3 linked regions of the Desulfopila inferna genome follow. The protein of the gene in region 2 interacts with the protein of the main gene of each other region in a pairwise test. Links are inferred from orthologs where the notes say so. Each region holds a gene or a part of one and is shown on either strand. Other genes may lie near its edges. The genes, in order: tsaE, rlmB and JWG88_RS00855.

What was found.
Region 1: the proteins of rlmB (region 2) and tsaE interact in binary tests that used the Escherichia coli proteins (3 or more experiments, as listed by UniProt). The link is inferred for Desulfopila inferna from one-to-one orthologs.
Region 3: the proteins of rlmB (region 2) and JWG88_RS00855 interact in binary tests that used the Escherichia coli proteins (3 or more experiments, as listed by UniProt). The link is inferred for Desulfopila inferna from one-to-one orthologs.

Annotation. Positions count from the first base shown.
Region 1 is NZ_JAFFQE010000001.1:311,626-321,730, forward strand. What follows is about bases 3,515-6,350. They hold tsaE (tRNA (adenosine(37)-N6)-threonylcarbamoyltransferase complex ATPase subunit type 1 TsaE), read right to left. Parts: upstream 5,256-6,350; coding sequence 4,773-5,255; downstream 3,515-4,772. Other genes in these bases: JWG88_RS01270 (EAL and HDOD domain-containing protein), read right to left, coding at 3,565-4,821; JWG88_RS01280 (cold-shock protein), read right to left, coding at 5,814-6,029; JWG88_RS01285 (extracellular solute-binding protein), read right to left, coding at 6,248-6,350. Also shown: cobT (nicotinate-nucleotide--dimethylbenzimidazole phosphoribosyltransferase), read right to left, coding at 1-244; cobU (bifunctional adenosylcobinamide kinase/adenosylcobinamide-phosphate guanylyltransferase), read right to left, coding at 357-908; JWG88_RS01260 (histidine phosphatase family protein), read right to left, coding at 901-1,491; JWG88_RS01265 (YcaO-like family protein), read right to left, coding at 1,724-3,478; more of JWG88_RS01285, read right to left, coding at 6,351-8,053; JWG88_RS01290 (3-isopropylmalate dehydratase large subunit), read left to right, coding at 8,292-9,578; JWG88_RS01295 (3-isopropylmalate dehydratase small subunit), read left to right, coding at 9,728-10,105. UniProt on the Escherichia coli protein: Required for the formation of a threonylcarbamoyl group on adenosine at position 37 (t(6)A37) in tRNAs that read codons beginning with adenine.
Region 2 is NZ_JAFFQE010000005.1:57,010-67,243, forward strand. The notes cover bases 3,031-5,995. They hold rlmB (23S rRNA (guanosine(2251)-2'-O)-methyltransferase RlmB), read right to left. Parts: upstream 4,940-5,995; coding sequence 4,121-4,939; downstream 3,031-4,120. Other genes in these bases: rpsA (30S ribosomal protein S1), read left to right, coding at 3,031-4,084; gmk (guanylate kinase), read right to left, coding at 4,936-5,553; JWG88_RS13300 (DUF370 domain-containing protein), read right to left, coding at 5,556-5,849; JWG88_RS13305 (YicC/YloC family endoribonuclease), read right to left, coding at 5,870-5,995. Also shown: murI (glutamate racemase), read left to right, coding at 1-294; JWG88_RS13275 (LolA family protein), read left to right, coding at 339-1,073; JWG88_RS13280 (RiPP maturation radical SAM C-methyltransferase), read left to right, coding at 1,018-2,856; more of rpsA, read left to right, coding at 2,891-3,030; more of JWG88_RS13305, read right to left, coding at 5,996-6,751; JWG88_RS13310 (OmpH/Skp family outer membrane protein), read right to left, coding at 7,156-7,689; JWG88_RS13315 (OmpA family protein), read right to left, coding at 7,880-8,401; JWG88_RS13320 (hypothetical protein), read left to right, coding at 9,220-9,642; JWG88_RS13325 (radical SAM family protein), read left to right, coding at 9,782-10,234. UniProt on the Escherichia coli protein: Specifically methylates the ribose of guanosine 2251 in 23S rRNA.
Region 3 is NZ_JAFFQE010000001.1:207,308-217,499, forward strand. Bases 4,063-6,985 are described here. They hold JWG88_RS00855 (NAD(P)H-hydrate dehydratase), read right to left. Parts: upstream 6,367-6,985; coding sequence 4,759-6,366; downstream 4,063-4,758. Other genes in these bases: JWG88_RS00850 (CBS domain-containing protein), read right to left, coding at 4,313-4,762; dfsP (DUF166 family (seleno)protein DfsP), read left to right, coding at 6,846-6,985. In the rest of the region: JWG88_RS00830 (glutamate-5-semialdehyde dehydrogenase), read left to right, coding at 1-1,032; nadD (nicotinate-nucleotide adenylyltransferase), read left to right, coding at 1,032-1,676; JWG88_RS00840 (chemotaxis protein CheB), read left to right, coding at 1,770-2,975; ung (uracil-DNA glycosylase), read left to right, coding at 3,332-4,000; more of dfsP, read left to right, coding at 6,986-7,475; JWG88_RS00865 (LptF/LptG family permease), read right to left, coding at 7,502-8,704; JWG88_RS00870 (DNA topoisomerase IV subunit B), read left to right, coding at 9,066-10,192. UniProt on the Escherichia coli protein: Bifunctional enzyme that catalyzes the epimerization of the S- and R-forms of NAD(P)HX and the dehydration of the S-form of NAD(P)HX at the expense of ADP, which is converted to AMP.

The sequences.
Region 1 (10,105 bases), on a different replicon or contig from region 2:
CACTGGGAAACTTGCTGATGCCTTCAACGGTCACACCATGATCCCCGGCCATGGTCACAATGGCCTTTCGCTTTACGGCCGGTTTGATCGTACGCGTCATCCCGGCTATTTCAATGGCAAGATCCATGAGATCTCCGAGGGCCCAATACGGTATGGCGAGCTGATCGAGTCTGTTTTTTGCCTCCTCCCGACTAATGCTGTCCTGAGGGAAGATCCTCTTGAGAGTTTTTTCCAGTGTGCTCATGAATCAATCCTGTTCTTAGTATCTTACAGATCTCTTTCTGGTATTTTTTTTGCAAGAAATTAATCTGTCTAAAGGTTCTTGTACCCCAAGGGGGTGCTGTAAAGAGTCCAGCTCAGCTGGGTTTGTATTTTTTCAATGTGAGTGGAAGACCGCAACAGACCAGTACCACTTCATCGGCGCCTTGAGCGATGTTTTGATTGCATCTGCCGACAAGATCCCGGTAGTGTCTGGTCGCGGGAGACTCCGGCACAATACCTGATCCAATTTCATTTGTAACAAAAATAATAGTGGCGGGATGGCTACTGCCTACTCTTAGCATTTCTTCACAGAGAAGGGACATCTGGGCTTCGTCGATGCTCCGGCATGTCTCGCGGTCTTTGTATATAAGGTTGTTGACCCATAACGTCAGACAATCGACAAGAATAACATCAACATCACGATGAGACCGCAGTACAGTGCTGATCTCCACCTCTTCTTCAATGGTAAACCATCCCTTTCCCTGTCTGTCCCGCTTATGTTTTGTTATCCGATCATCCATCTCCGGATCGATTTTGGGACAGGTGGCGATAAACATCCTCTTCCCCTCTATTGCTTCGGCGCGTTGTTGGGCATAAAGGCTTTTGCCGCTTCTTGATCCACCGGTAACGAGAATAATATCAGACACGTATCACTCCATTGTTTAATCCTGTCAAAATTCCGCCATCGCTATGCAGGTCAAGTATGGTAAATTTTCCGCACTCGACCTTAAAGTATAAATACGAGTCAAAAGATAAATTCAGGAAACGGCAAACCAGGTGTCGAATTACCCCCCCATGGGAAATGATAAGAATTTTCCCGGCTTCGGCGGCGTGAACCGAAGAGGCAAAATCATTGATGCGCTCATAAAAATCAGCTAGCTTTTCCCCTCCGGGAAAACAAAATGAACTGCCGGCACAACGCCATTCCTCTACCAGATCGGGCGACGAGCAGGCAATTTCAGAAAAAGTTTTCCCCTCCCATTTTCCGAAATTGATCTCAGCTATTCGTTCATCGTAAATTACATCCCGATGAAGCCCCAAAGCCTCTCTGGTTTGTCGGCATCTTCTCAAGGGGCTGCAGAAAATTATCGGAAAGGAATGCCGGGCAACATATGGAACTTGAGCGAGAATCTCTTCTATTCCATTTTCTGATAATTCTATATCGGAAACACCTACATATCTGTCGGTGAGCGTTGTTGAGCCATGTCGCAGCAGAAAAATCTTTTTCATGAAGAGTTTCTCGTGTCTCAGGAAATCAAAAAAAAATGCACATTTTTGAAGCCGAAAATTTATGATAATAAAGATGACCCCACAAATTATCAAGTGATTTCAGGAATGGGCTTTGAACAGGTCAATAGATGGAAAGGCAGGATTTCATCTTATAATACCTTACATTGCTTGTATTTTCTGTAGCACAGGTAAGTGAGGGAAAAGTCGATGCCATGCCATTTCCCTCACTATCTCATTTTTGCTTTTCCGCTAGAAGCCTATCGAGATAATCCTGTGCAAAATCCAGGGAGGAATCCAGAGTCAGTGCAAGGGTGAAAAATTGTACAGCCTCATTATCTTTTCCTAATTTGGCGTAATTTACCCCAAGATTGGCGTAGTCCATTGCCGAGGTCGGATTAAGATCGACTGCGCGTTTGAAACACTCAATGGCTTTCTCGTACAGTTCTTTTTTAAAGTAACATACGCCGAGAAGATTATAAAGATCGGGGCGTTCATCATCTTCATGACATCCCTTGATAAGAGCGGCAATAGCAGCATCATATTGACCTATCTTGGAGAGACAGTTGCCTTGATAGGAATAGATATATGGCAGATCCTCTTTTTCCGGATCAAGCAACAGAGATTTCTCAAAATGTGGCAGCGCTTCTTCATAGAGCTCGAGGTTAAATAGATTCCGGCCTCGATAAAATTCAACATAGTAGGTATCCGGCGACACTTCGCTCATCCGGTCCAGAGCTTCCTCAATTTCACCTGGATTGTCAATAAGTTCAACCACCAGCTTGGCGGCAAATAATCCCACTGAACGGATCATCGAACGCTCACGAAAATGGGCTCCGGGAATGATGGTATAAAGAGCTGGAATTTCAAGATCTTCATGAGCCACATCAATCATGAAAATGTCCATTCCGATTTTCTCAAGGGCGGCTGTACAGTTTTCAACCTCAACCTTGATATTATTGTGAGAGAGATCGTTCATCCTGGAAACAGTTGTGTGCAGGCCCGGATTGGTCACATATTCAACTTCGGCAAGCGAAAGTGGTTTGGGAAGGCCCGAGGCAACGTAATTTGAATTGGAGTTGAAATCACCGGCAAGCTGGGCAACCTCGGTTATCGCCCTGATTATGGCCTTCTCTGCATCAGGGGTTGTCCCGGCTGTGTAAACTATTTCACTCTTCTCCGGAAATGTCGCAGGATCAACAGCAAGAGCTCCTACCGTACAGATTCCAGTATTCAGTGAAAAATCATTAAGATAAAGCTGAATTCCATTTTTTTCGAATGTGTCAATAAGCTTTCGTGCGACTGGATCTTGCACAGAGTCAGGATCTATTGTCGGTGTCGCCATTTGGTTGTGGGTAATTACCGAGCAGACATGTCGTTCAACGATCTCACTGATTCCCTGCAGAGCCGCCTCTTCGTAAGTATTACCGGCCGAAGGACCGTTAAATTCATTGATCGCATAGAACCAGGAAAAGGGAATCAGAACCTCTTCGTTCTTGGTAATATTGGTGGCCCAGGTCCACTGCATGGGAATTTCGGCAAGAAGTCTTTCCAGGGTTGCCTCGTCGGTTTTTTCATCATGGACAGACTGCAGGAGGTAATGAAGCTCCATCACCGGATATCCCTGAGAACGCATAGCGGCATAGTCCCCTGTGATGAAGTTGGCGGCAGAGTTCTTAAAGGAGAAGAAGGAAAAACGTTCAGCAAGTTCCATACAGGCGGATGCCTTGGCCTGCATAGGGGAGGCCCCTTTGCCCATCTGTTTTTTGGTACCGATTATATTGACCGCATCTTCCCCGCACACGCTAAAGTAAACCGGGATATCAAGTCTGCCGTTATCGATCCGTTTCACTTCACTCAGGATTTTGATATTTGGTTTTTCCAGTTTAGCGTAGAAACGCTTAACTGTTTCTTCAGGCGAAATTGCCTTATCCTGATCTATAGTAAAGGTTTTGAGACAGTCCGAAAATGTAACTTTTTGCTTTTTCATAATATAAAAGATGTAATAAATTTTATGAGAACAGTCACTGAGCATGATGCTTACTGCTCTCTTTTGCATTCAGATTGAGATAAAAATCATTCCTGGTTGAATGATTCGGCCCACCTGAGAGATTCGAGGTAAAATTCTACTACTTTTCCACTATCAATTGCAGCTTTTTTATGGGCATATTTAAAAGCTACCCAATTGCCGGTTTCATAACTTTCCAGAAGGCGCAGAAAAAAGAACAGCTCACCCTGCCGGTGCAGAAGGGCCGACTGGATGTTCCATGACAGAGGAAGCTTGCTGAAAATCTCTTCCATATTCTTATCGAGCATTGCGTCAATGAGGGAGAACAACCCCAACAGGAACATCTCACTGCTGTCTCTACCGGTTTCAATGCCGACCAGTTCAAGGAAACGGGCACGGACGATGGAGAGGCGGATAAGCTCAAGAGGCTTGTTTTCAGCAAGTTTGCTGGTGACGATGAGACTTACGAAAAGCTTGAAACTTTTCTCCCCGAGAAAGCTTATAGCCTGTTTGATCGAAGATATCGGCTGCAGCCTGCTGAAATGAGCAGAGTTGAGATAGTTTAACAGCTTATAAGATATGGAAACATCCTGGATAACCAGTTCTTCCAGTGTGGATATATCGAATTCCGCAGAATTGAGCTGGGCCAGCAGCTGCAGCATTATCAACTGAGATGCAGAGAGTTCTTTGTTTTTGAGGATCTCCGGTCTGGAAAAAAAATATCCTTGAAAATATTGGAACCCCAGAGAGGCTGCGGCGTTAAACTCTTCATATGTCTCTATCTTTTCCGCAAGGATTTTACAGCCTCTGGATAACAGCGAGGTGATCATAGTTTCGATAGTTTCTCTTGAGGTCAGGCGAAAATCTATCTTTACGATATCGACAAGCTCGAGCAACTCATCGAATGATCCGGAATAGACGAAATCATCGAGGGCCAGCATATATCCCTGCTCCTTCAACTCCCTGCAGGCCTGTATGGTCTTTGGATCCGGTGAGACGCTTTCCAGTATTTCAACCACCAGTTTATCTTGAGGAAAGAGGTGCGGCGTTCCTTCTTTAATCAAATCTTCTGTGAAATTAATAAAAGCTGGCTTACCTACGGCAATTCTGTCTATTCCGACGGTGAAAAACGAAGAAGACAACAGGCTGGTTGTCGCTGTATCTCCATCTATGTCCGGAAAAACATTGGAATTTCCTTCCCGGAAGAGAAGTTCGTATCCAAAGAGTATTTTTTCTCTGTCGAATATTGGCTGACGGGCAACAAAAACGTCCATCATTATGACCTTGAGACAGTTTTCAGTAATACAGTAACTCTTTCCTGCCATAAGGCTTCCGGGTATGTACAAACAGCAACTCTTGCATTCTGACCACTGCCGGTGAGAAAAATTGACAATCTGTCCTGCGGCAGAATATCCAAGGCTTTGCCGGCCCATTCAATCACCGTCACACCTGATCCGTAAAAATATTCATCAAGTCCCATTTCCACGACATCATCGCTGTTCGACAGTCGGTAGAAGTCCATGTGATAGAGTGGTATAATGCCTGGATATTCGTGGAATATATTGAAGGAAGGACTGGTCACATAGCAATTTTTGTCAATGCCCATTCCCAAGGCAATAGCTTGGGTCAAGGTCGTTTTTCCGGAACCCAGCTGACCGTCCAGACAAATAACATCCCCTTGGCCGGCGAGTTTTCCGAGACCGATACCGAATTTCTTGGTTTCTGTTTCTGAATCCAGTGTAAGTTTAATGGTTTTCATGTATGATCTTGTAAAAAGTCATGAATTTGCCGGGATGGTCTCTGCGATAAGCACCCGTACGGGCATCAACTCCGACTACGAGAAGGTACGATATACCAGGCGTAGTAACTGAAACGGCGATTTGGCAGTACATGTGGTCCGGCGAATGGCATTTTCAGATCTACAACGATGCAGGACCGGGCATTACGAATCCACATATGCATCTGAAGGATGTATTCCAGAATTTTCATCAAGGGAGAGAAGGACTACCAGAAATTGAGCGGAAATGAAAGGAATAAAAAAAGCCAGCCCGGATATTTCACGAGCCTGACAGGCTCGCTCGAAGGGTGAAAAGTTGTTTTTCATTTATGGTTACAACTTTGTGCTCTGGAAAATTTTCCATACTTATGTCAAAACTCATTGATAACGGTAATTCTTTTTAAGAAATGGTTCTTCATGTTCGGGCCGGTGCTGTCAGGCTTGATGATTTGGTCTGTCTGCGGCTGAATAGGAAAATTAAAAAAAAAGCCCGCCGGTACAGAGAACGGCGGGCTTTTAGGCATGATGACGAAGAGACGGCTACATCATTTTAGCGACATTTTCAGCCTGCAGACCTTTATCGGTTTTTGCTACGGAAAACTCAACGTTTTCACCTTCCTCCAGGCTGCGAAAGCCTTCGCCCTGAATGGCGCTGAAGTGCACGAAAACATCGGCCTCTCCATTTGGTCTCTCAAGAAAGCCATACCCTTTGCTTGCATTAAACCACTTCACCTTTCCCTTAACACGATCTAACATACTCAAAACCCTCCATTGAACGACAGTATTTCTGTCAACCTTAAACCTTGGCATCCCTTTTCCCCGAACAGCTGCGAAATGCCTAACCCAATAGAAGGTTATCAAAATTCAAAACTCCTAGTCAAGGAAAAAAGGCCGAAATACTTCAATAGAACAATAATTTAAGAAAATTAAAAGGTTAGTAAAATGAAAAGCCACTCAGTTATAATAACACTACTTTATTTGGCCCACCAGGTCATCAGCAGTTGGAAATAGTTATAGTATTTAGGCAAAGTCCGTGGGTGTTCAAATTTATCGTAATAGGCCAATCTGTGCCCGCTCACATGCCAGTTGGGAACGACGTAAAAACCGTACCATAGTACTCTGTCAAGAGCCTTGGTGGCTGCTGTCAGTTCATCCTGGGTTGTTGCGTAGATGATTTTTTCGACCAGGGCGTCAACGGCTGGAGAACGTATTCCTGCAATATTACCTGATCCTGGCTTGTCGGCAGCTTCAGAATGCCAGTAGTTCTTCTGTTCATTTCCAGGGGATTGGGACTGGCTGAAAACACTAATGATCATATCAAAGTCGAAATTCTGTACCCTTTCAGTATACAGAGCCTGATCCAGGACCCTGTAATCTGCCCTGATTCCAAGCCTGGAGAGATTCTTTACATAGGGCGCCATTACCCGGCTGAAACTGGGCGAAACCAAGAGAATCTCAAACTCAAACGGCTGCCCCTTGTCGTTGACCAGCCCCCCATTCTCCACCTGCCAGCCGGCTTCATTGAGCAAGGCTTTGGCTCGCAGCAAATTTTCGCGACGGTCGCCCTCCTCTTCATTAACCGGCGGTTGCAGTGGAGTCGTGAAAATTCGTTCGGGGAGTTCGTCTTCAAACTCCTTCAGATATTGCAGTTCAAGCCCCTGCGGTTTATCCGTTGCGGCAAGATAGGAATTACTGAAAAAGGAATCACTTCTGGTGTACTGATTGTAAAAAAGCGATCTGTTGGTCCACTCAAAATCGAAGGCAAGAGATAATGCTTCCCGGACCCGAACATCGGCAAAAAGAGGATTTCTCAGGTTCATGACCAGCCCCTGCATCCCGGCATTATTCATGTGGGGAAACAGTTTTTTTACGATGGTGCCGTTTTCAAATTTCGGTCCGGTCATATCGCGGGCCCACTGTTTGGCAATATTCACAAAGAGCACGTCAAATTCACCTGCCTTAAATGCCTCCACCGAGACGGTCTGATCTTTGTAGTACTTTATGGTAATAGTATCGAAATTGTACATCCCTCGACGTACACTCTTCTCCTTTGCCCAGTAGTTGGGGTTTCTTTTGTAGACGATGGTCTTTCCCTGAACGATCTTTTCCACGATATAGGGACCAGTACCCAGAGGCGGAACACGTAAATCTTCCTGACCGAACTCATGTTCTGAATAAAAGGCCTTGGAAAAAATTGGTATTGACAGAGCGATCAGTGGCAATTCTCTGTTTTTCTGGCTGAATATGAACTTTATGGTATGTTTATTCAGTATTTCAGCACCTTTGATATCAAAATAATAATCTGCATAAAGGGGGTGAACTTTGTTGCTTTTCATAATGTTTAATGAAAATAGAACATCTTCAGCGGTAACTTCACTCCCATCTGAGAAGGCGGCGCCCTCATCGAGCACCAGGGTCATGGAAAGTTTATCCTCAGCCACCTCGATATCTTCGGCAATGAGACCGTATTTAGCAAATGGTTCGTCAAGGCTCGAGATCGCAAGAGGCTCAAAGACCAGTTCCTCAAGACCAAAGGGAGTGATACCTTTAAGTGTATATGGGTTCATTTTATCAAAACCACCTATACTGTGAAGAATGAGCCGTCCACCCTTGCGGGCCTCTGCAGAGGTATACTCGAACTGTTTAAAACCTTTCTCGTATTTTAAAGTATCGTCAATCGATAGGCCATGTGCACCATAAGAGATTTGAGTGCCATGGAAAAAGAAAGAGATTATGGAGAAGAAGAATAGAATCTTCGGAAATGTAATAATTTTTATCATCCGTATTTAACCTGATTAAGAGATAGACACTCTGGCTATATTGCCAAGGATCCTGTTTTTAGAGGTTGATTATATAATGGCAATATTACCATTAATCGGGTAAATTGTCAGCCCTTCCTGACTCGCTTGGCTCAATATTCTGGTGAGCGCAGAGAGGTAATTCATCAATATCCGGCAACATTTTTATATACATTCAAGGTGTTGGTTAATAGCTAATGAAACGTACTGGAGTTAACGAATGGGAAAAACCATTGCACAAAAAATATTCGAGGCCCATCTCCGTGATAATCCCACCCCGGAAAATATGGTTCTCGATCTTGATGTGGTGATGTGCCATGAAATTACCACACCCATCGCCATTATGGATCTTGTCGAAAAAGGTATGGATTCAGTCTTTGATCCCAATAAGATCAAGGCTGTAATCGACCATGTGACACCTGCAAAGGATTCCAAGACCGCTACCCAGGGAAAGATCCTGCGTGATTGGGCAAAACGGCATAATATTAAAGATTTTTTTGATATTGGGGCCAATGGAGTCTGCCATGCATTGTTCCCTGAGAAAGGATTTATACGTCCCGGTTACACTGCCATTATGGGAGATTCCCATACTTGTACGCATGGCGCTTTCGGAGCATTCGCCGCGGGCGTCGGCACAACCGACCTGGAAGTTGGCATCTACAAGGGCGTCTGTTCTTTCAGGAAACCGAAAACCCTCAGAATCTACCTAACCGGCGAACTTCGAAAAGGAGTCTCTGCAAAGGATGTCATTCTGGCCATAATAAAAAAGATTACTGTAAACGGCGGCACGGACAAGGTAATCGAGTTTGTTGGACCGGTTGTCGATGCTTTCAATATGTCGCAACGGATGACACTCTGTAATATGGCGGTGGAGGCTGGTGCTACCAGCGGAATCTGCATGCCAGACAGAGTTACGGCAGAATATCTCTGGCCATCCATCAAGGATGATTACATCTCTCTTGAGGCTGCCGTCGAGGACTTCCTTAAATGGCATTCAGATGAAGATGCCGTCTTTGAGGATACCATACATATTGATGTCAGCACCCTGGTTCCCCAGATGACTGTTCAGTTTAAACCGGACCAGGTGGTGGATATAGAATCGATCGAAGATACAGCCGTCGACCAGGTCTATATCGGTTCCTGCACCAACGGGCGCATTGAAGATCTGCGCGAAGCCGCTCAAATACTGAAAGACAGATCTCTTGCACCCGGTGTCCGGGGAATAGTGACTCCTGCCACCCCACATATTTACAGCATGGCTCTCGATGAAGGTCTGATAAAGATTTTTATGGACGCGGGTTTCTGTGTTCTCAACCCGACATGCGGTGCCTGTCTGGGCATGAGTGCAGGTGTGTTGGCCGAGGGTGAGGTTTGTGCCTCTACCACCAATCGAAACTTCAACGGACGTATGGGCAAAGGCGGCATGGTGCACCTGCTGAGCCCCTATTCCGCGGCTGCCGCAGCTGTAACCGGCAGGATCACCGATCCTCGCACCTTACTTGATTGATAGAATATAAAAAAAAGCTTGATCCACATCGATGTAGATCGAACTTTCTTGAAGTCGGAGTTTATGCCCGTACGGGTGCTTGTCGCAGATTCCAACCCGGCAACTTCGATGATTTTTGACGAGATCATCTTGATTAACGAGGAATACATATGAAGACATTTGGCGGTCCAGCTCTTTTTCTGGACAGAGACGATATAAATACCGATGAGATAATACCCGCGAAATACCTCACGGAAATCACCAAAACAGCCTTAGGTCCTCATCTTCTTGAGGATCTCCTGGTAGACGATCAGGCTTTCGATAATCGATCGCAGCAGATGAATGAGGCGAAGGTCATTGTCACCCGGGCAAATTTTGGCTGCGGTTCTTCACGCGAACACGCCGTCTGGGTTTTTGAAGTGAACAATATCAACGTAATTGTTGCTGAAAGTTTTGCCCGCATATTCCGGCAGAATATGTTCAACTGCGGGATTCTTGCCATCGAGCTGCCCAAAAAGGATATAGACAGAATTCTTGCCATGACCGGC
Region 2 (10,234 bases):
CGCCGTTATCTCCATCCACTTAAGGATAAACGGATCGACACTCTTATTCTGGGATGCACGCATTATCCGATGCTCAAGCCCCTGATTCAGGCGCGCTCTGGTAAAAGGGTCACCCTCATCGACTCCTCTGTCGAGGTTGCGTATTCCCTGCGGGATCAACTTTTGTCCTTACCGGATTCTCCGGAAGAGAAAGGTATTGTGGAACACCGCATATATCTCTCGGATATTACCGAATCCGCCCGTGTAATCGCCTCAACAATATTCGGCCGCCCCGTGGAATTGTTATCACCATGAAAAATATTTCGCTCAGCATATTTAGTACGTTACAGAAGGTATCCTTGTTTTTTTTCAAGAAAATAATCGGTCTAAAGGTTGTTATCCAGCTCAGCTGGGTCTGTTTCTTCTTCTCTTGTATGTCACTCGTCTGGATGCCTTCCGCCCTTTCCGCAACAGAGGATGAGAAACCGCTGCAAATCGCACAGCAATTGGCTGAACACCTCAGTTCCCTCGACAGCCTGAGCTTCACCTTCACTCAGCGCACCATGGGACAAATGAGCGGTCGCCCCCGCCAGGCCAGTGGACAGGCTTACTTTGCCAAGACCGATGAAGGTGCAAAAGTGCGCTGGAATTACCAGACCCCCGATAGCCAGGTAATACTGAGCGATGGTACCACTCTGATCATGTATTTTTCAAACCTCAACCAGATGATTGTTGCCCCTGCAGATACCCTGCAGCAGGATATAACCTATTCCTTTTTCACCGGACAAAGCGATCTGCACCATGACTTTATCGTCAAGGAAGGACCCGAGCTTGAGGAGACCTCGGAGATAAACGATTATGCGTCAATACTGCTCGTTCCCCGGGAAACCAGGTCGCAGATCAAGGATATTCGCCTGTGGTTTTTGGATACTACTCAAATTAAGCGGATTGAAATCAGGGACACTTTCGATACCGTCACCCTGCTGAATCTCAGCAATATCAAAGAAAACAGTCTCACCGCAAGCGGTAAGCTGATTGATGAGGATTTCTTTCAGTTCACCCCACCGGAAGGCACCGAAATCATCCACCAGTAAGATGGCCGTCAGCGACACATCCTCGACTATAGCCCTGATCTCCATGCCCTGGTCCTTATTTAACCGACCATCCGTGCAACTGGGGGCGCTGAAGGCCTATATTGAAAATAACAGCGATATCGCTGTTGACTGTTTTCATCCCTATCTCTCCACTGCCAAACATATTGGAACTGATATCTATACCTATCTTTCTAAAAACAGCTGGTCAGGTGAAGCCATCTATGCCGCCATTCTTTTTCCGGAAAGGCGCGAGCAGGCCGCCAGGCTTTTCCACAGGAGCTGTGCAGACAATCCCGAAATCGCCGGGAAGTTCGATGCCATTTACAATTCACTGGAGAACCAGCTGAATGAATGGACCAGATCAACCGAATTTAAGGGTTACCGGCTCCTCGGCTTCAGTGTCTGCTTCAGTCAGCTCTTCGCTTCCCTGGCGGCGGCAGTCAGGATCAAAGAGATAACACCTGCTACTCCTGTGGTCTTCGGAGGTTCCTCCTGCGTCGGCAATATGGGAGATTCGATGAGCCGTGCTTTTTCTCAGATAGACTATGTCATCAAAGGAGAAGGCGAAAAGAAACTTCTGAATCTTTGTCGTGCCTTGGAAAAAGGCAATGCACCGCCTTCGCAGACGAGTGTTGCGGCAGCCGACGGAAAAACCAATGCCATCGCTGATTTGAATACCTTGCCAACACCTGATTACCATCCCTATTTTAATGAACTTGAACATGTCTTTCCCGGCAAACCCTTCAGTCCGGTGCTGCCGATAGAATTCTCCAGAGGGTGCTGGTGGCGGCACTGCACTTTCTGCAATCTCAACCTGCAATGGCATGGCTATCGTCGTAAATCTGCAGCTAAAATGAGCTCTGAGGTAAAGCAGCTGCATGACCGGCTCCACTCTCTTGATTTTACTTTCTGCGACAATGCCCTGCCTGTTTCGGAAACTGATATATTTTTTTCCACCATTCGGAAATGGGATATCGATCTGCATTTTTTTGCCGAGATTCGAGCGATTAAGGATCCGCAAAAACTTTCACTGTATCGCAGCGGCGGACTTACCACGGTCCAGGTGGGAATCGAATCTTTTTCCAACTCCCTGCTGGCGAAAATGAACAAGGGTACCACGGTTATCGAGAATCTGGCAGTGATGAAGCACTGTGCGGAAAACTCAATAACCCTGGATGGTAATCTGATCGTTGAATTTCCGGGTTCATCAGAACAAGAAGCAGCTGAGACCCTTGCAAATCTTGAGTACGCCCTACCCTTTCACCCACTTTCCGCAGCGACGTTTTTTCTGGGCTCGGGCTCTGCTATAGACATAAATCCCTCGGAATTCTCCATCCGTGCCGTAACTGCACATGCCCATTACAACGAGCTCTTTCCTTCAGCGATAATGGAGAAAATGGATCTGCTTATAAAAGATTATCGTGGTGATAAATCAATTCAGCGCATGCGGTGGCAACCGGTGCGGGAGATGATCCGGAAATGGCAGGATGTCCACAAAAAACGCTGTAAAGATTCCCCTCTCTTAAGTTACCGGGATGGAGGCTCGTTTCTTGTCATCAGGCAGGTTCGTTCCGAGGAAGCGCCACTGCTCCACCGACTGCGGGGAAAGTCCCGCAAGATTTATCTTTTCTGCCGAGTGATACGAAATTTAGATGAAATTACCCGGCAGTTTCCGGAACTGCCGCGGAAAACCCTCTTGAATTTTTTCGATGACCTCAGTAAAAAACAGCTTCTTTATCAGGAAAATAAACAATTTCTGGCTCTTGCGATTCGCTCGCATTAGCTTCAATAGAAAAAAATCTATCGGGTAAAAAACAATGGAAAATTTTAGTGACAGCTTTGAAGAGCTCTTTAAATCAGAAGAAAGCAGGAATCTGAAAAAGCTCTCCCCCGGAGAAAAAGTCAAAGCCGTTGTTGCCGGAGTGAGCGGAGAGAATATTTTTCTTGATGTAGGCGGAAAAAGCGAAGGAATTCTCGAAGCTGCCGAGCTGACCGATGAAGAAGGCAACATCACTGTTCAGCCCGGCGATACCGTCGAAGTTTATTTTCTTCAGGCCAAAAAATCGGAGCAGGTCTTCACCACCAGGCTCGGCTCAGGCGCCAGCCTGGCCCATCTTGAAGAGGCCTGGCGAAACCATATCCCCGTTGAAGGATATGTTAAGGCGGAGATAAAAGGTGGTTTTGAAATCACTTTATCCGGCAATGCCCGAGCTTTCTGTCCTTATTCTCAGATGGGACTACGCCGGGTTGAAGATGCGGCCGCTGCTTATCTCGATACCCGCATGACTTTTCTTATCACGCGTTTTGAAGAGAATGGACGCAATCTGGTAGTTTCCGCCCGCGCCGTTCAGGAAGAAGAGAGGGAGCGGCAGAAAGCGGCACTCCGGGAAACCCTTGAGGAGGGACAGATCGTCCAGGCCACTATCACCTCGATTAGAGATTTCGGTGCCTTTGCCGATATCGGCGGGGTCGACGGCCTCATTCCCATCTCCGAGGTCGGCTGGAGCAGAGTGGAGAACATCGACGATCATTTTTCAGTAGGCCAGCAAGTCAATGTTATGATCAAAAGCATCGACTGGGAAAAAGATCGTATTTCCCTGAGCCTGAAAGAGACCCTGGAAGACCCATGGGACAATTTCATCAAGAATTTCCCGGTCGGCTCAAAAATCCAGGCAAAGGTTTCCCGCCTCGCCCAGTTTGGCGCTTTTGTTACCTTGGTTGAGGGAGTAGATGGCCTGCTCCACATCTCCAAACTTGGCGGCGGTCGCAGAATCAACCATCCCCGGGAGGTTCTTGAGGAAGGGCAAGATATCGAGGTGATCATTGAGGGAATTGATGAGGATGAAAAACGAATAAGCCTTACGCCTTCGGATTACCAGACGCCGGAGGACGAGGCGGAGATCGAAAGGCAGGAATATACGAAATATAAAGCGGGCAGCAAGAAGAATGATGCGGATACAGGTAGCCTGGGAGCTCTTCTCAAGGCGAAACTCGAGGAAAAAAAGAAATAAGAAAATAAGAGGGCTCTTGCCGGCTTTCGAACCGCGTTACTTCTTGGCCATATTCTGACGCATCGCTTCAAACATGATAACAGCAGCGGCAACGGATGAGTTAAGTGAATCAAGCCGGCCGATCATGGGGATGGCGATCAGGAGATCACATTGTTTTCGCACCAGCGGCCGGATACCTTTGCCCTCGCCACCTACGACAATACAGGCGGGCAGGCACAGATCTGTTTGATAAAGCGACTGCGACTCGCTCTCCTTAACTGCCCCAAATACCCAGGCACCGGCGTCTTTCAGCTGCTGCAGTGCTGTGGCCAGATTTGTCACCTGACAGATATCGATATGAGATATGGCCCCGGCCGACGATTTTGCCGCTATGCCGCCGAGTGGCGCAGATTTCTCCCGGGTTATCACGACACCGGCCACACCCGATGCATGGGCTGAGCGGATGATGGCTCCCAGATTGTGAGGATCCTGCAGAGTGTCACAGGCCAGCAGTCTGGGCCGCTCACCCCGACTCACCATTTTCCTGAATTTTTCCACCAGTTCTGCAAAGGGCAGTAATGGTGTATGGCTCATTCTGGCAACAATTCCCTGATGACGAATCTGTGAGCTGTTTTCACCGGCAAGCTTGAGTGTTGAAACGAAGGAAAGCTTAATCCCATGGAGACGTGCACTTTCAATTATCTCTTCCCATTTTGTTCCCCGCTTCTCCTTGACCAGTATCAACTCGGCAATCCGCTCTGGTTCCTCCTGAAGTGCCTCAAAGACCGGATGAATTCCCCAGATAAGATCATCGCTGAGCGTTAACCGCCTCTCTCTATCGCCTGCGCCTGCTTGCCGGGATCGTTGATTTTTCATGAGCACCACGTCGTATAAGGTAAAGGTGATCCGGTGATATGCCGGCGATCTCTCGACCTCTGAGCAAGAATGACAGCTTCAAACATCCGCGCGGCCTCATCTATTTTTTCATTGATGATGACATACTCAAATTCATTAATGGCCTGCATTTCCCGGCGAGCGTTTTTAAGGCGCGTGATAATAGTCTCATCATCATCAAGTCCCCTTCCGCGAAGGCGTCTTTCCAGCTCCTCAAGGCTCGGCGGAGCAAGAAAAATATACAGCGCTTCGCTTTCCCCGGATTCACGAATGATCCCGGCACCCTGAACGTCAATATCCAGAATCACATCCAGACCTGCCGCTCTCTGCTCCTCGACCCCTCGCCTGCTTGTGCCATAGAGGTTTCCATGGACATTGGCGTCTTCGAGAAAATCCCCTTTCTCCTTCATGGACATGAAAACGCTGCGATCAATAAAATGGTAGTCCACCCCATCTTTTTCACCCTTGCGCGGCTCCCGCGTAGTATGGGAAATGGAAAAGGCTACGCCCTCCAGATCATTCATCACTTTTTTCAGGATGGTGGATTTTCCGGTCCCTGAAGGAGCGGACAATATAAAAAGTTTTCCAACGTTCATGACTAAGCTGATACCTTTTGTTTATGCGCAGTAACAAGGTCCTCGAGATGATAACGGGTTTGCAGCGCCAGCATGCGCTGACCGATAGTTTCCGTCTGCACGGAAGAGAGAACGATATGATCGGAATCCATGATGATGATTGAACGGGTACGTCTCCCTTCGGTCACATCCAGCAATTTTCCATTTTTCTTGGCGAGCTCCTTGAGCTTACGGGCAGGCGAAGAACCTGTGTTGATAACCGCAACGATTCTGTCGGCCATGACCGTGTTCCCATATCCCACATTCAGCAATTGCATATCTTTCTCTCTCACAGTCCTTATTCTATATTCTGGACCTGTTCACGTATCTTTTCAAGTTCGCTTTTCAGGTCGACGGTGAGGTGCGCCGTTTCAGCATCGTTGATTTTCGATCCCAGGGTATTGACCTCACGTAAAAATTCCTGGATAAGAAAATCCAGCTTTCTCCCGACACTGCCGTTTTCTTTAAGAAATCTTTCGAACTGATCAATATGGCTACGCAGTCTGACCAACTCCTCGGTGACGTCTGTCTTATCCGCCATTATCGCCACTTCCTGACTTAAACGCAGAGGATCAAGGTCAACATTTGCCAGCAGTTTTTCCAGTCGTTGACGCAGACTCTGTTCCCTTTTTTCAACCAATGTCGGTACTATTATCTCGATTCTGGCGATGTCGGCAACAAAAGCTCCAATCCTTTTTTGTAAATCGGCGCGAAGACTCTCCCCTTCCTGCTTTCGCATCTCCTCACATCCCTGAAGTGCTTCAGTCACGGCCTGCTCAATGACTACCCAGACACTCTCAAGGTCCTCGCTCTGCTGTTCCCTGACCAGAACATCGGGATATGAGGCAAGCTGAGAAAGGGTAGTATCATCCTTAATCTTGAGTTCTTTGGCCATTTGCGCCAGAGTCTCCCTATAGGATGCAGCAAGTGCGGCATTGACGGAGAGTTTCTGCAGATCGGAAAAATCTCCCTGAACATTGAGGACGAGGTCTACTCTGCCGCGCTGGTGATAGTCAGCAACTTTTTTGCGTATTCTCTCTTCCAGGGCAGTATACCCGCGCGGTAGCTTGATTTTAACGTCAAGAAAGCGGTTGTTGACACAGCGGATTTCAGTAGTCCAGACCCTTCCGCTTTTCTCAGACTCTCCCCGGCCGAAGCCGGTCATGCTTTTCACTGTCATCAGTTATACCTGCAGTTATTTATAATATCGTTAAGTGGCAATATTAAAACTCCCGATGGAGAGAAGATATAAGCCCGGAGAAAGGTAAGCCATCATAATCCGATGTCCAAATGGGATATGTATCTTCGTATAGAGAACAATTCACAGTTATCAGATACATTCATTATTCGTTTTTCTTTTTTTTCTGACAGTCTTCCAGGAGAAAGGGCTAAACATGGTTTTCCCTGCTCGAAACGAAACTATCAGCAATGAGCTAAAAACCAGCAGTTTACCATGAACGGTAACTGTTCAGATAGGATCCTGCTGAATAATCACCTCGAAACAACAAAACGATGCCGGAGAAACTCTCCGGCATCGTTTTCTGTTGGCGATTCTCTGAGCTGACCTCTGTCAGAGGTCATCTACTATTTCATAGCCTTATTCAGCTCTTCGATAAGAGCGTCACTGATATCCAGGTCTTTATTATAAAAAATAACACCATTCTTGGAATCCAGGATCATGGAGTAGCCATTTTTGTCACCGTATGTATCGACAACACCCTCAAGCACTTTAATAATGGGTTCAAGCTCTTTGTCCTGCAGTCTTTTCATTTCCATGCCGGCATCTTCGGTTTTGGTCTGCAGGTCACGGCGCTTTCTGTTAAACTCAAGAATTTGTTCTTCCTTCTTTTCCTTACTCCAGACAGAACTCTTCTTCTCTATCTCTTCCTGAAGTTTCTCCAACTCTTGCTGGTCCCCTCTGAAGGCAGCCTCCAGCTCGCTCTTTTTCTTCTCAAAAACCGCTTTCGCCTTTAAACCGGGCTCTGATTGAACCAGAACCTTCTGGACATTCATTATCCCAACTTTTAAAGCATCACCTTGGGCAGCAAGAGCACCCAAGCTGGTACAGAGGCTTAAGGAAAGACAAACAACAAGAATTTTCAGATACTTAAGGCACATATTTATCTCCGGCTTTGCTCTACTTTTTTTTAACTTCATCAAGCTATTTTTTTTCTTCAGATCCAATCAAATTATACGCTTCCAGGGAGCTTTCCGTTATTTTTCAAAAAAAATATCGTATTGCAGCTCACTCCCTGGCATGTCTGCCTGTTCAGCAGCTCATATGTTATTGGATCTAAAGAACTATAATTTACTCGATTATAACAAAATCATCTCTTCTGTTCTGGGCATAGGAAAGTTCATCATGACCATGAAGAAGAATTCTTTCCTCGCCGTAACTAATGGTGGTCAATCTGTTCTCATCAATACCGAGGTTTTGCAGATAATTTTTGGCACTGAGTGCACGGCGTTCACCCAAGGCCATATTATACTCATTGGTACCACGGGGATCGGTGTTACCTTCTATGCGGACGCTGACTTCATTGTTTTCCTTCATGAAATCACCATTAGTCACTATTCTGTCCACTTGATCGTCCCGGATGCTGGAATCATCAAAATCAAAATAGACCGGCAGCATAGGAGCGGATGTACGTCCTTCGGAAATGGTAGGATTCTCCGGGGAATCCAGCGATTCCGGTTGGCCCATGACCTGGCTTTCCGGATCTGTTGGAGCAAGCTCTTCGCCGGTACGGCTATCCGATCCACAACCTGAAAGAGTAAGAAAAGAAAAAACCACACCAGCGAGCAGCAACACCTGAATCCTGTTTGTCATAGTTAAAACCTCCGTTTGCTTAGTAATATATGAACAAAATCAACCAAGCCGATTAACTTGCTGTAGCATTATTTTTCAGATCAGTCAGCAGATTAGTGAGCGGCCTTCAGCCCACTAAATATAAAAGAAAACGTACTAATTTCAAGTACTATTTTCCGTTTGGACTTTTCTAAATATAATACCGTCTACCTCGATCACTCTAAATAAAAGATCATATTAGGAATTTCAAAAAAACTGAATCGTCCACGATGGACAACTTACCGCTTCATTCAACCCGCAATACCACCATTCTCTTGTAATTTGAGTATATTAAGTTTTAAACAGGCTATATAGTACTCATACCTTAAAAAATTACAATGGCTCACCGAAGGATTTTTTTATTGAGCAGCAGATCAGCCGTGTTGGACATTGCCGTAACTCTTTTTTTAAAAAAAGCACGGTCCCCGATATATTGAGTACCTCTTACGTAAAATTCTCTGTCCAGGCAGATTATCTTTACCGAGAAACATTTTGCAATATCACTTCCTGGTTTTTCTGGACAAAGGTATCTGATTTCTGTTAGTGAACGTACCAATTTTGTTGGTTTCGTAAAAAGTTGCCACGAAACTCTTAAATTGCTGGATACCAAATTCAATGATTCTAGCAACGACATCAATGGAGAAGCTGTCAGGAACTTCAGGAAAAATGAACTCCTGGGTTCAACTTTATTGTAGTGATAATTTTTCGATCGGTATAGAATGATTTTGAAGAAATAATTTTAACAATCTGCTAGGTAACCGAACAAAAATGGAGCTCGGCAACCTCAGGAGGAGATATACATGGCAAAAGCACACGTCAGTCATACACGCACCACAGATAAAACAATTCGGGCAATCGACAGGAAGCGGGAACAGGAAAGGCGCAAGATGTTCATTCTGGCGAGGGATAATTCGGAAACACTTGCCACCAAAATCGTACAGCGTCTTATTGATCGAAAAAATATTGAAACAACATCAGTCGAGTCTATCCAGAAAGTCTTTGAGAAACAACTGCGCAAGCTTGTCGACCTTGAGGATTTCGATCTGCAACTTAAACTTGCCCCCGTCAGGACGCTGGTTCAGGATCCCAATATAGTAAGTCTCTATCTGACTCAATTTATTATTGAAGATCTCATTGAACATGGTGATATTCAGGATATTTTCGGTGAAGATCTCGATATTTACAGATCACTTGATTCAGTACTTAAGGTCTTACGTCCCTAGGAGGCTGTCCAAGAATGCCCTTTTTTTCCGCCTCCGAGTTATTTTATAAAAACAATACTCGCAATGTCAAATACATAGCTGTGCTTATTTTTCAAAGTGGCCCCGGATTCTTACAAGTTCGCACCTGATCTGAGAAAAAATGCCTATTCTCGGACAACCATCTAATATGCATCCTGCCGTCTCTCCTTTTCTTGTTTTTGCAGACGGAAAAGGAAATATCTCCGATTTTTCCCCACTTGCCATGGCTGGCATGAGCAATGGTCGCTTCTTGTCTCCTGCCTTAGAAGATTTAATACCTCTTCCCGAAGGCAGCGAACTATTTCTCCTGCCGGATCGCCTCCCTGTCGGTATCGATCCTCAAACCGGTGAGCCGCTACTGCTTGAAGAAAATCCTTTTGATGCCGATCTTGGAATACAAGCGGTTGCCGCGTTCATGGCGCCGGCACATACAGCTATCCTCAACAGCGCCTTTCGGGAAAAGCAGGAAAACCTGGAACCATTGCCCCTCTTCGCCTACACGGCAGTAGGCTGGTATGACGGCAGATTCTGGGTCAGCGGATTTCGAAGCGACAGCGATATACGCCAGGACGCA
Region 3 (10,192 bases), on a different replicon or contig from region 2:
GCTGTCATAGATTCTATGATAGCCGGTCTTGAAGAGGTTATTTCACTCCCGGATCCGGTGGGCAGGATCAGTTCACTGGCTCGCCGTCCCAACGAAATGCTGGTCGGACGCATGAATGTTCCCCTGGGAGTGATCGGCATGATTTATGAATCCCGTCCCAATGTCACGGTGGACGCCGCGGCCCTGTGCCTTAAGGCCGGTAACTGTGTTATTCTCAGGGGAGGTTCGGAGGCATTCCATTCCAATAACGCTCTGGCTGGGGTCCTGCAGGAGGCCCTTATTCTCTGCGGCCTCAATGAGAATACAGTCCAGGTGATTCCGGTTAAAGAACGAGAAGCGGTCTCTGTACTGCTGCGCCAGGAAAAATATATCGATCTTCTCATTCCCCGTGGTGGTGAGGGCCTGATTCGTTTCGTTTCTGAAAACAGCCGGATCCCAGTGTTAAAGCATTATAAAGGTGTTTGTCATATATTTGTCGACCGGCTGGCCGATCTCGACAAGGCCACTCCGATTATCCTCAATGGGAAGGTGCAGCGGCCGGGTGTATGTAATGCGCTTGAGGGATTACTGATCCATCAGGATATCGCAGAACATTACCTTCCTGTCATAGCCGGGGCGCTTCATCGGCACGGAGTTCGGCTGCTCGGCTGTGAGAAGGCCGTGAAAATTGAGGCAAACATCGAACAAGCAGATGATTCCGACTGGGGCACTGAATTCCTGGACCTGATACTCACGGTGAAAGTTGTGGAGGGGTACGATGAGGCCAAGGAATATATTGAACGATATGGTTCACAACATACCGAATGTATTTTAACAGAAGATTATTCTCTGGCACATAAATTTGTCCGGGAAATAGACGCCTCGGCGGTAATGGTCAACGCCTCAACTCGATTTAACGACGGCAGCCAACTCGGTCTTGGCGCCGAGATCGGTATCAGTACCACCAAACTGCACGCCTATGGCCCAATGGGGCTTGAAGAGCTGACCACGAAAAAATTCGTGGTATTCGGCGAGGGGCAGGTGAGAAGCTGATGCGGGCAACAGGTTTGTTCGGCGGCACTTTCGATCCCGTTCATGTCGGTCACATAGAACTTGCCCGGCATGCCCTTGAATATTGCCGTCTTGCAGAAGTTGTTTTCATACCGGCAGCCTCTCCGCCCCACAAGTCGCGGAAACACCTGACTGCCTTTCACCATAGAGTAGCAATGCTGACTCTGGCAACAGAAGGTGAAAGCCGTTTTTCCGTATGTGAAGTAGAAAAAGACCTGCCTCCTCCCACCTATACCGTAGACACTCTGAATCATCTTCTGCAAAAAAATACCTGCGCTACTGAATACTATTTTATAATCGGCATCGATGCTTTTCTTGATATTCATACCTGGAAGGAGTATGAAAAAGTAATCGGCCAGGTTCATTTTATCGTTGCTGCCAGACCAGGCTATACTGTTAGTGACCTGCAGGAATGTATAGCATCACTCCATTACCAAAAGAAAGTTGATCACTGGTATAATGCTTCGTCAAAGCGCAAAATATATTATCTCGAGCTTGAATTAGCTGACGTATCATCAACCGATATTCGAAAAACTGCTGGTAGTTCCACTTTGCCAAAGGATGCTATAGCACCCGCCGTATTTAAATATATTAAAGATCATAACCTGTATTCTTCCGGGAGATGATAGACGGCAGTTGCCCTGCCGCTACCCGGGAATCCACGGGCTGGAATAGATCAAACCATCAGGGGACTGGAGGGGAAATCTAAATTGAAGAAAATGGATTTGACGGAGCAGAGGGATCACGTTCGAGTCGTCATCGTGGATGACTCCATACAATACAGAACAATCCTCAGCCGATTACTCAAGGGACATCGGCAGATTGAAGTGGTCGGTGAAGCGGTAAACGGCATTGAGGCACTGGAACTCATTTTACAGGTGAAGCCCGATGTGATTCTCATGGACTTTGAGATGCCGCTGATGGACGGCATGACCGCACTGCAGCATCTCATGATTCACATCCCCACCCCAACTATTATGTTTTCAAGAATCACTCAGGCCGGTACTGCGAGATGTTTTGATGCCCTGAAAAATGGAGCAGTAGATTTTTTCTGCAAAGACAGTTTTCATACAACTGCATCGGACAGTTTTTTGCGGGAAGAACTCACTGAAAAGGTCATATGCGCCTCGGAAGTAACCATTGGTGCAGTTGAGCCGATCTTTGCCAAACTGCCCGCAGAAGACGGCAAAAAATCCCGGGTAAAAACTCTGGTCTTCTGTGAGGAATGTGGGTCGAAAGAAGAGCTGATTATACCAGAAAATCAAGATCAGGGCGGGGTATTATGCACCACCTGCGGTGAATATATTTCTCTTGAACAGCGAAATAAATATAGAAGGGCAAATTGTCTCTCAATCATCGTCGCCGGGGAAGGAGCATTTATTAATCTGCTCAAATTGGTTCCGCAGCTTCATCAGGATATGAATGGTGCAATATTTATTATTATCGATGGTACCGTAGAGCATGTTGATGCATTTGCTCAATATCTTGACGAAATCAGTACTGTGAATGTTGTCCGAATAAAAAACGGTCTCTCTATTCAGGGTGGCAACTGTTATGTCGGCTGTGATAATGAAAACATCTTCTTAAAACCTTTCAGTGCCGATTATTCTCTCAAATGTTCAGAGAGTGGTGTGGAGGATTTTCCTGTAGATAAAACAATCCATTCAATCGCCACGGTGTTCAAGGAGCGTACTACGGCAATATTTCTTTCCGGAAAGGAACGGCAGGGAGATTTCGGACTGATAAAGCTTCTTGAGAACAATGGAACTATTGTGGTATTAAACCCCGCAAAATGCCTCAATAAACCGATGGGAAAGAATATACTGAATAAGTTCAATGCACTTACGGCAACAGATGAAGACAGTCTTGCCCGGATAATCGGCAGGATTCATCTTCATTACCGAGATACCATTGTGACTGCATAGTCAATAACCCTGCAGGATAAGCGGCTTGGCTTCAGGAGCCAATGTATAGATCCCATTCATTTTTGATGGCGTCGCGATATGCGCCGACTTCGAGAAAGCCCTATCTTTGTTTTTCGTTTTCTAGGAGCCTGTCGGAGAAAGCACTTCTCGGAGTCTTCGCTTACCGGCCCATCTTGGCGTTGTTTTTAGAAAATCAATGCTCGCAGGTAAGCGCAGACTCCGATATTAAGTATATGGCTGTGCTTGATTTCCTAAAAACGCCTTAATCTGAGGAATAATTGCAATTCTCCGACACACTCCTAGTTGTTTGTCAGTTTTTCACGAATAAGGTTACTAATATCATTCAGAGAAAGAAAATGTTATGGGAAGAACAGGTGCCTCAGCTACAGCAGGGCTGCCATAGACAACTGCTCGAAAAGGCCCATGGAGAGCTCTCCGCCGGAAGAAAGGTGTATCCCCGACGGGAGAATACTTTCAATTCGATGCGATTGACGGCCTTTGATGCCGTCAAAGTGGTAATAATCGGTCAGGATCCGTACTTTAACGAACATCAGCGCCTTGGGCCTGAAGCCCACGGTCTCTGCTTTTCCGTGCAGGAGGGAATTCCCGCACCACCCTCGCTGCAGAATATCTTCAAGGAAATCAGGAGGAGCATATATCAGGATGATAAGGAGAAAGTATTTTCAACAGATCTGACCAGGTGGGCGCAGCAGGGAGTACTGCTCTTGAATGCCAGTTTAACGGTTATAGCCAAATCACCGAATTCGCATGCCAATATAGGCTGGCACAAGATAACGGATAATATTATTGAAACCCTTTCAAATAAAAGGGAGTTTCTGGTCTTTATGTTATGGGGAGCCTTCGCTCAGAAAAAGGCCGCACTCATTGATCACGATAACCATCTGGTATTGAAGACGAGCCATCCCTCGCCGCTCTCTGCCCATCGGGGTTTCCTCGGTTCGGACGTTTTTAAAAAATGCAATTATTATCTCGAAACCCGCGGAATTGAGCCAATTCAATGGTGATGGCGTCGTAAAAACTCTTCATCTGCGTCGTTGCTGCAAAATTTCTATCATTACGACGTACCTTAGTACGCCGAAATAATAGAAATTTTACGCGCCTAGCATATGAAGTTTTTTACTTAGCCATCCGAAAATTTAGGTTTTTACGAGTTTATCAATGGTGAAAATCTTGGAAAAAGCCCACATTCCGCATTGCAACACGGCCTAGGGTCGCGCTCGATACTCAGAGAGAGAGTGGGCATCGATTTTTAACCCCCTCCTGAAAATTTGCTGATCAACATAACCCCAAAAAGCGAGAGAGTTAATTTCCAATGTCTACGAGATCAAGGTCTTGATAATATCCCTTCGGCCGATTACACCGACCAACTGATCACCCTCGACCACGGGGATGGTATGGATCTTTTTCTCAGCCATTATGGTGGCGATATCTTCGAGCAGTGTTGATGTATTTACCGTTTTTACGTTTTTAGTATAAATTTCGTTGACGGTGACACCGGTGATCTTCTGCATTTCTTCACGCATTTTCTCTTGACTTTCCAGGTAGATGACCGAATCAAGTATGTTGATGACAGTGGGGATGTGGACCTTTTTCTGCTGATAAACCAAATCGTTTTCCGTGACTACTCCAATCAGGGTGTTGTTGGAATCAACCACCGGAGCACCACTGATATTGTTTTCCGTCAACAGTTGTGCAAGTTCGCTGACGGTTGTCTGCGGAGTAACGGTTATGACCTTGGTGGTCATGATATCTTTAGCTTGTTTCATAACGTCTCCTGTTGAAGGAATCTCCTCAAGGTAAATGGAATCTGATCGGCAACCTCTGTTGCGCTGAATCCGTAGCCGGCACGAAGATGAAGTTCATCCGCGGCGGTACCGTGCAGAAAAACACCCGCGGCTGTGGCCTCGAGACAGCTGAGTCCCTGACTTATCAATGAACCTATTACTCCACTCAGCACATCTCCCATACCGCCTGTAGCCATCCCCGGATTGCCGCTGGTATTGATCATGGCATATCCATTATCAGAGACAATGACGGTTCCGTCTCCCTTGAGCACGATAATAACCTGTTTATCATTGTTGAACGATGCATGTGCTTCACGAGCAGCCTCGAGTCTGTTATCCTGGATCGTTTGGGTGGTAGTATCAGTCAGCCGTGCCAATTCTCCGGGGTGGGGAGTCAGGATTCTCGGTCCGGCCGGTTTTTGAATTTTCTCACGATGCCGGGCCAGAATATTCAGGGCATCGGCATCGACAACCATGGGGCGCGAAACGTGATTGTACAGATGAACGACAAGTTCGGCCGTACGCTTGTCCTGCCCCAGGCCCGGTCCGATGACGATAACATTTTTATTATTCAAATGTTTTATGATAAAGGGGAGATCACTGACATTGATAATAGATGACGATGTCGGAAGGGGCAGTGTCATCGCCTCGATCACGCTGCTTTCCAGAATAGCATTAAGGTCATAAGGGGCAGCGAGTGTGACCAGGCCGCAGCCGCTGCGTAAAGCACCTCTTGCCGTAAGAACGGCAGCTCCGGTTTTGCCTGCGGAACCGGCGATGACAAAGAGATGACCGTGGGAGCCTTTGTGTGATGACTTATCACGGCTCAGTTTTTTTAGCCAGGTCCCGGCAATGTCTTCGGTAACGAGTTCCGTGGGAATAGGAGATTTGGCAAACGCTTCCGGCGGTATACCGATATCGATTATCTGCAGCGTTCCAGTGAGTTCTGAACTGCCGTGCATGATTTGGCCCGGTTTGGCGCAGCCGAAGGTGGCGGTGAGATTCGCAACGACGGAAGTCCCCAGAATCCTACCACTATCGGAGTCCATTCCTGAAGGAATGTCGACGGATACAACCGGGACATTATGGGCAAAATCGGGACGATTGATCAAGTTGATCGCATTGGCGAAATGACCTTCCAGGCTTCTAGAGAGTCCGGTGCCGAAAATAGCGTCGATCACGCAATAACATGGTTTCCCTCGTGATTCAATCTGTTTGTAGAGAACCGGAACGGTTTCGACCCTGGTCGAGTTGTCGACCACATGAAATGGGAGTTTGAGCTGCCTGATAATATTGAGGTTGACTGCTGCATCTCCTTTGAGCGAATCCGGACTGACCAGAAAGAAGAAGATAGGATGGCAGCCTCGCTGATGGAGATGCCGCCCTATGACGAGTCCGTCACCCCCATTATTGCCTGGTCCGACGAAGATAATGGCGAATTTGTCTTTACCGGGTCCAAGTTTCTGCTCCATCATCAAGACGGTGCCTAAGCCGGCATTTTCCATCAAGACTATTCCCGGGATGCCAAAATGTTCTATGGCGCATCTGTCCAAAGCCTGCATTTCATGTGCTTTCGGCAGTTTCATAGAGTTATCTCCAGCGGAGTGATGTTGTGTCTTTTAATAAAGAGACAGAGTGTTCTTATATGAAGTAATGCTGAATTAGCTGTTGTGCAACTAACATGTTATATTTTAACGTAATTAAGGATGCTCTGCCATAAAATTATAATTCAATAGAGCCCGGTTGAGTTTCTTGTAGGTATATTTGAGCTGTTCTGCTTTTAAGTATTTTTCGATTTTCTTGTAATGTATGACTATTTCCAGGAGTGCCTAAATCAACTGAACCCGGTAAGCGTCTGGCTTATAGATTATAGCAACAAATCGAACTTTCTCGAAGTCTGCGTTTATCGCAGAGTCCATCTCGGCAACTTCGATGAACGATATACGGGATAATGGTACTTGACAAGGCTCCATATCAGGCGTTATCAATTCAATCATGGATATTCGGCAGGTGCAGATTAGACTCCGCACTCTGCATCGTATAGATTTATCTGACAGGTGAAAATATGGACATTATTGTTTTTCAACAAAACGGCTCGGCTCTGAAAAAAATTGAGGGCATCAAAAAATATGGTCGACAACTGATCATTAAGGATCTTTTTTCCATTGATGAAGGTTTTCCAGAAGTTGTTGAATTTCCCGAAGAGTATGTCAAACAGGATTTTCAGGGGGATCTGGTTTTAAATTTCCTTAAGCATCCTGATTTGTCAGCTTATCTGGTTGAGTTGTGTGAGCAAAAAAATATACCGGTTGTAACTACCGGAAAGCCAGGAAAAGGGTATACGCCTTTTACCTGCTGTGGTCTGGGCAGAGGTGAGAAACTTGGAGAATATGGCAGACAGTTTGGTTTTCCGGAATACAGTGTCGAGATCGAAAATGACCGTATTGTCGGCATTGAGGTTTTGCGTGGAGCGCCTTGCGGAGCAACCTGGGCTGCAATTATCGACACAATCGGAAGTCCGGTTCAAGAGGCCCTGGTTAAGCTGCCGTTGCGAGTGCAGCAGAATTGTTTTGCCAATCCAGCCGCCTTTGATCCTATTTCCGGAAAAAGCCCTGTTCATTATGCAGGATATGTACACCTGGCGGCGCTTAAAAAAGCAATCGAAGATGCCACCAAGCTCCAGAAAACAGAATAATGCAGGAAGAGGGACTATCAAACTTCTTATTTGTTGCGTTGTTGCCTTTGGAGCTTCATTTCGTCCAGCTTTTGGCGGAGCACGATGAGTTTGTTATTTAAAGCCTCTGAAAAGAGAGGCTTCTCGCTTGCAACTCGATAGATTGCACCCATGGTGAGCAGGGAAAAGAAGATGTTTGGCGCCCACATCGAAAGACCAACGGGTAAAAGTGAATCTTCAGCCAGTGTCTTGCCGATCGTATAGACAACATAGTAAAAAATAAAGAATCCCAATCCAAGAGGAATGCCGATTGCTCGTTTGCCGGGACCTGACTGCAGACCAAGCGGCAGGGCCATCAGGCTCATGATCAGGCACCCCACCGGAAGAACCAGTCTTTTGTGAAATTCAATGAGATAGTCACGACCGGTCTCACTGTGGGAACCATGGGTTAATGCCGCCTGCCGGAGCTCCTTCATATTCATTGCCTTAATCCCGACCACGGTGTTTTTGGTCGCAGGAAGGGTCAGGGGAATGTTGACCGTATATCTGTCGAAAATGACAATCTGGCTCTGTTCTTCTCCGGTTCGATGAAGGCTTCCGTTGAAGAGATCTATGGTGACAGCCATGTCCTTTATATCTGCCGACATACCACCTGTTTGTGCCATGGTAATAGAGGGAGTGCTCTGACCCCGCATGTCCGATACCCAGACATCGCGCCATTTATTCGTCTGCTCATCTATATCTTCAACGTATACAACAAGATCTCCAAGTGCAGCTGTAAATTCCTTCTCTTTTATTCCCCTGTCGATCTTCTCCTTGGTAAGCTGATAGAACAGCTGTTTCATGGCAATTTCACCTGCCGGGATAAGATTAATGGAAATGTAGGCTGATATCATAGAGATGAGGAGAGACACAACGATGACGGGAGGCAATACATTGTAGAGACTGATGCCGCATGCTTTAAACGCCAGAATCTCAGCATCATTGCTGAGTCGGGTGAAGCCGATAATTACCCCCATCATGGCTGACATGGGTATGGAATAAATCATCATATTAGGAAACAGATAGGACAACGACCTGATGAAGTCAGAGAAGCTTATGTCCAGTTCCAGAACAACATCGAGAAAAGGAATCAGCCTTACCAGAAAAAAAATGCAGTTCATTATAATGAAACTTGCAAAAAATGGAGCAAGCATCTCGGTGGCAAGATAACTGTAGAGAAGTAATGGTTTAGGTCGTATTTGAGTCATGCTTTAGAACTGCGGGAATATAATCTCATCTCATCCGGTAAATGGTATACGGCGACAGGCCAAGAGAATACAGAATAAACGATAAAGCAACAAGTGGGAAATAAGAATATTTTTTCTTCCCCTGCAGTAGAGTGCCGGGCATGCTGCAGATGTGATCCCGATCACGCCATCCCATGGGTTGTGACCGCCTGTTTATGGTGGGAAAGCGGCAGAAGCCTTATCGGGAAGAGAAGGATTTTTGTTGAAAATCAGAATATTTTATCTTTTGCCGATAGCAGAGATTTGTTGATAAAAAAACTCAAATACAATAGTATTTCGACAATTTCTTCTCGTTCCCTAAACCATAATAAATGCCTAAATAATGAGTACATCCGCAGACATATACGACGAAAGCAAAATTAAAACACTGAGTTCTCTGGAACACATTCGCAAACGGCCCGGCATGTATATCGGACGTCTGGGCGACGGCAGTAACCAGGATGACGGCATCTATATCCTGCTTAAGGAAGTAGTTGACAATGCCGTTGATGAGTTCATCATGGGATCCGGCAAAAGAATCAATATCACCATCGGTGACAACGGATTCGTGACGGTCAGGGATTTCGGCAGGGGTATACCGCTCGGCAAACTGGTTGACTGTGTGTCCACCATAAATACCGGTGCAAAATACAATACGGATGTCTTTCAGTTTTCGGTTGGGCTGAATGGTGTAGGCACAAAAGCAGTTAACGCACTTTCACGTTTTTTTAAGGTATCCGCATTTCGCGAAGGCAAATTTGCCGCGGCAATTTTCAAACGGGGGAAGCTGGTCTCTGAAGAGAGTGGCGAAAGCACTGAAAAAAACGGCACACTTATAGAATTCGAACCTGACCCTCAACTTTTCCCGGAATATTTCTTTGATCTGGAATTCATAGACAAAAGACTATGGAGATATGCCTATCTCAATGCCGGCTTAAAGCTGTATCTCAATAAAAATTGCTATTATTCATCGAAAGGACTCCTTGATCTCCTCGAGAAAGAACTGGACGGCGGAGAATTATACCGGCCCATGTACTACAAGGACCCCACCCTGGAATTTGCTTTATCTCATATCGATTCCTATGGCGATACCTACTATAGCTTTGTCAATGGTACCTATACCAGTGAGGGAGGAACGCACCTCTCCGCCTTCAGAGAAGGTATATTAAAAGGAATTAACGAATATTCCAGTAAGAAGTTCGTCAGCAAAGACGTGCGTGACGGTATTTTCGGGACGCTTGCCATAAAAATTAAAGAACCTGTTTTTGAGTCTCAAACAAAAAACAAGCTCGGCAACACCGAGATACGTTCCTGGATCGTCAATACCGTCAAAGATGCGGTTTCCAGTGCGTTGTACAAAGATACAGATGCCGCGGAGATAATGATTGAAAAGATCCTTCGCAATGAAAGGGTGAGAAAAGAGCTGCAGAGCGTGCGTAAAGAGGCCAGGGCCAAAGCCAAAAAGGTGGC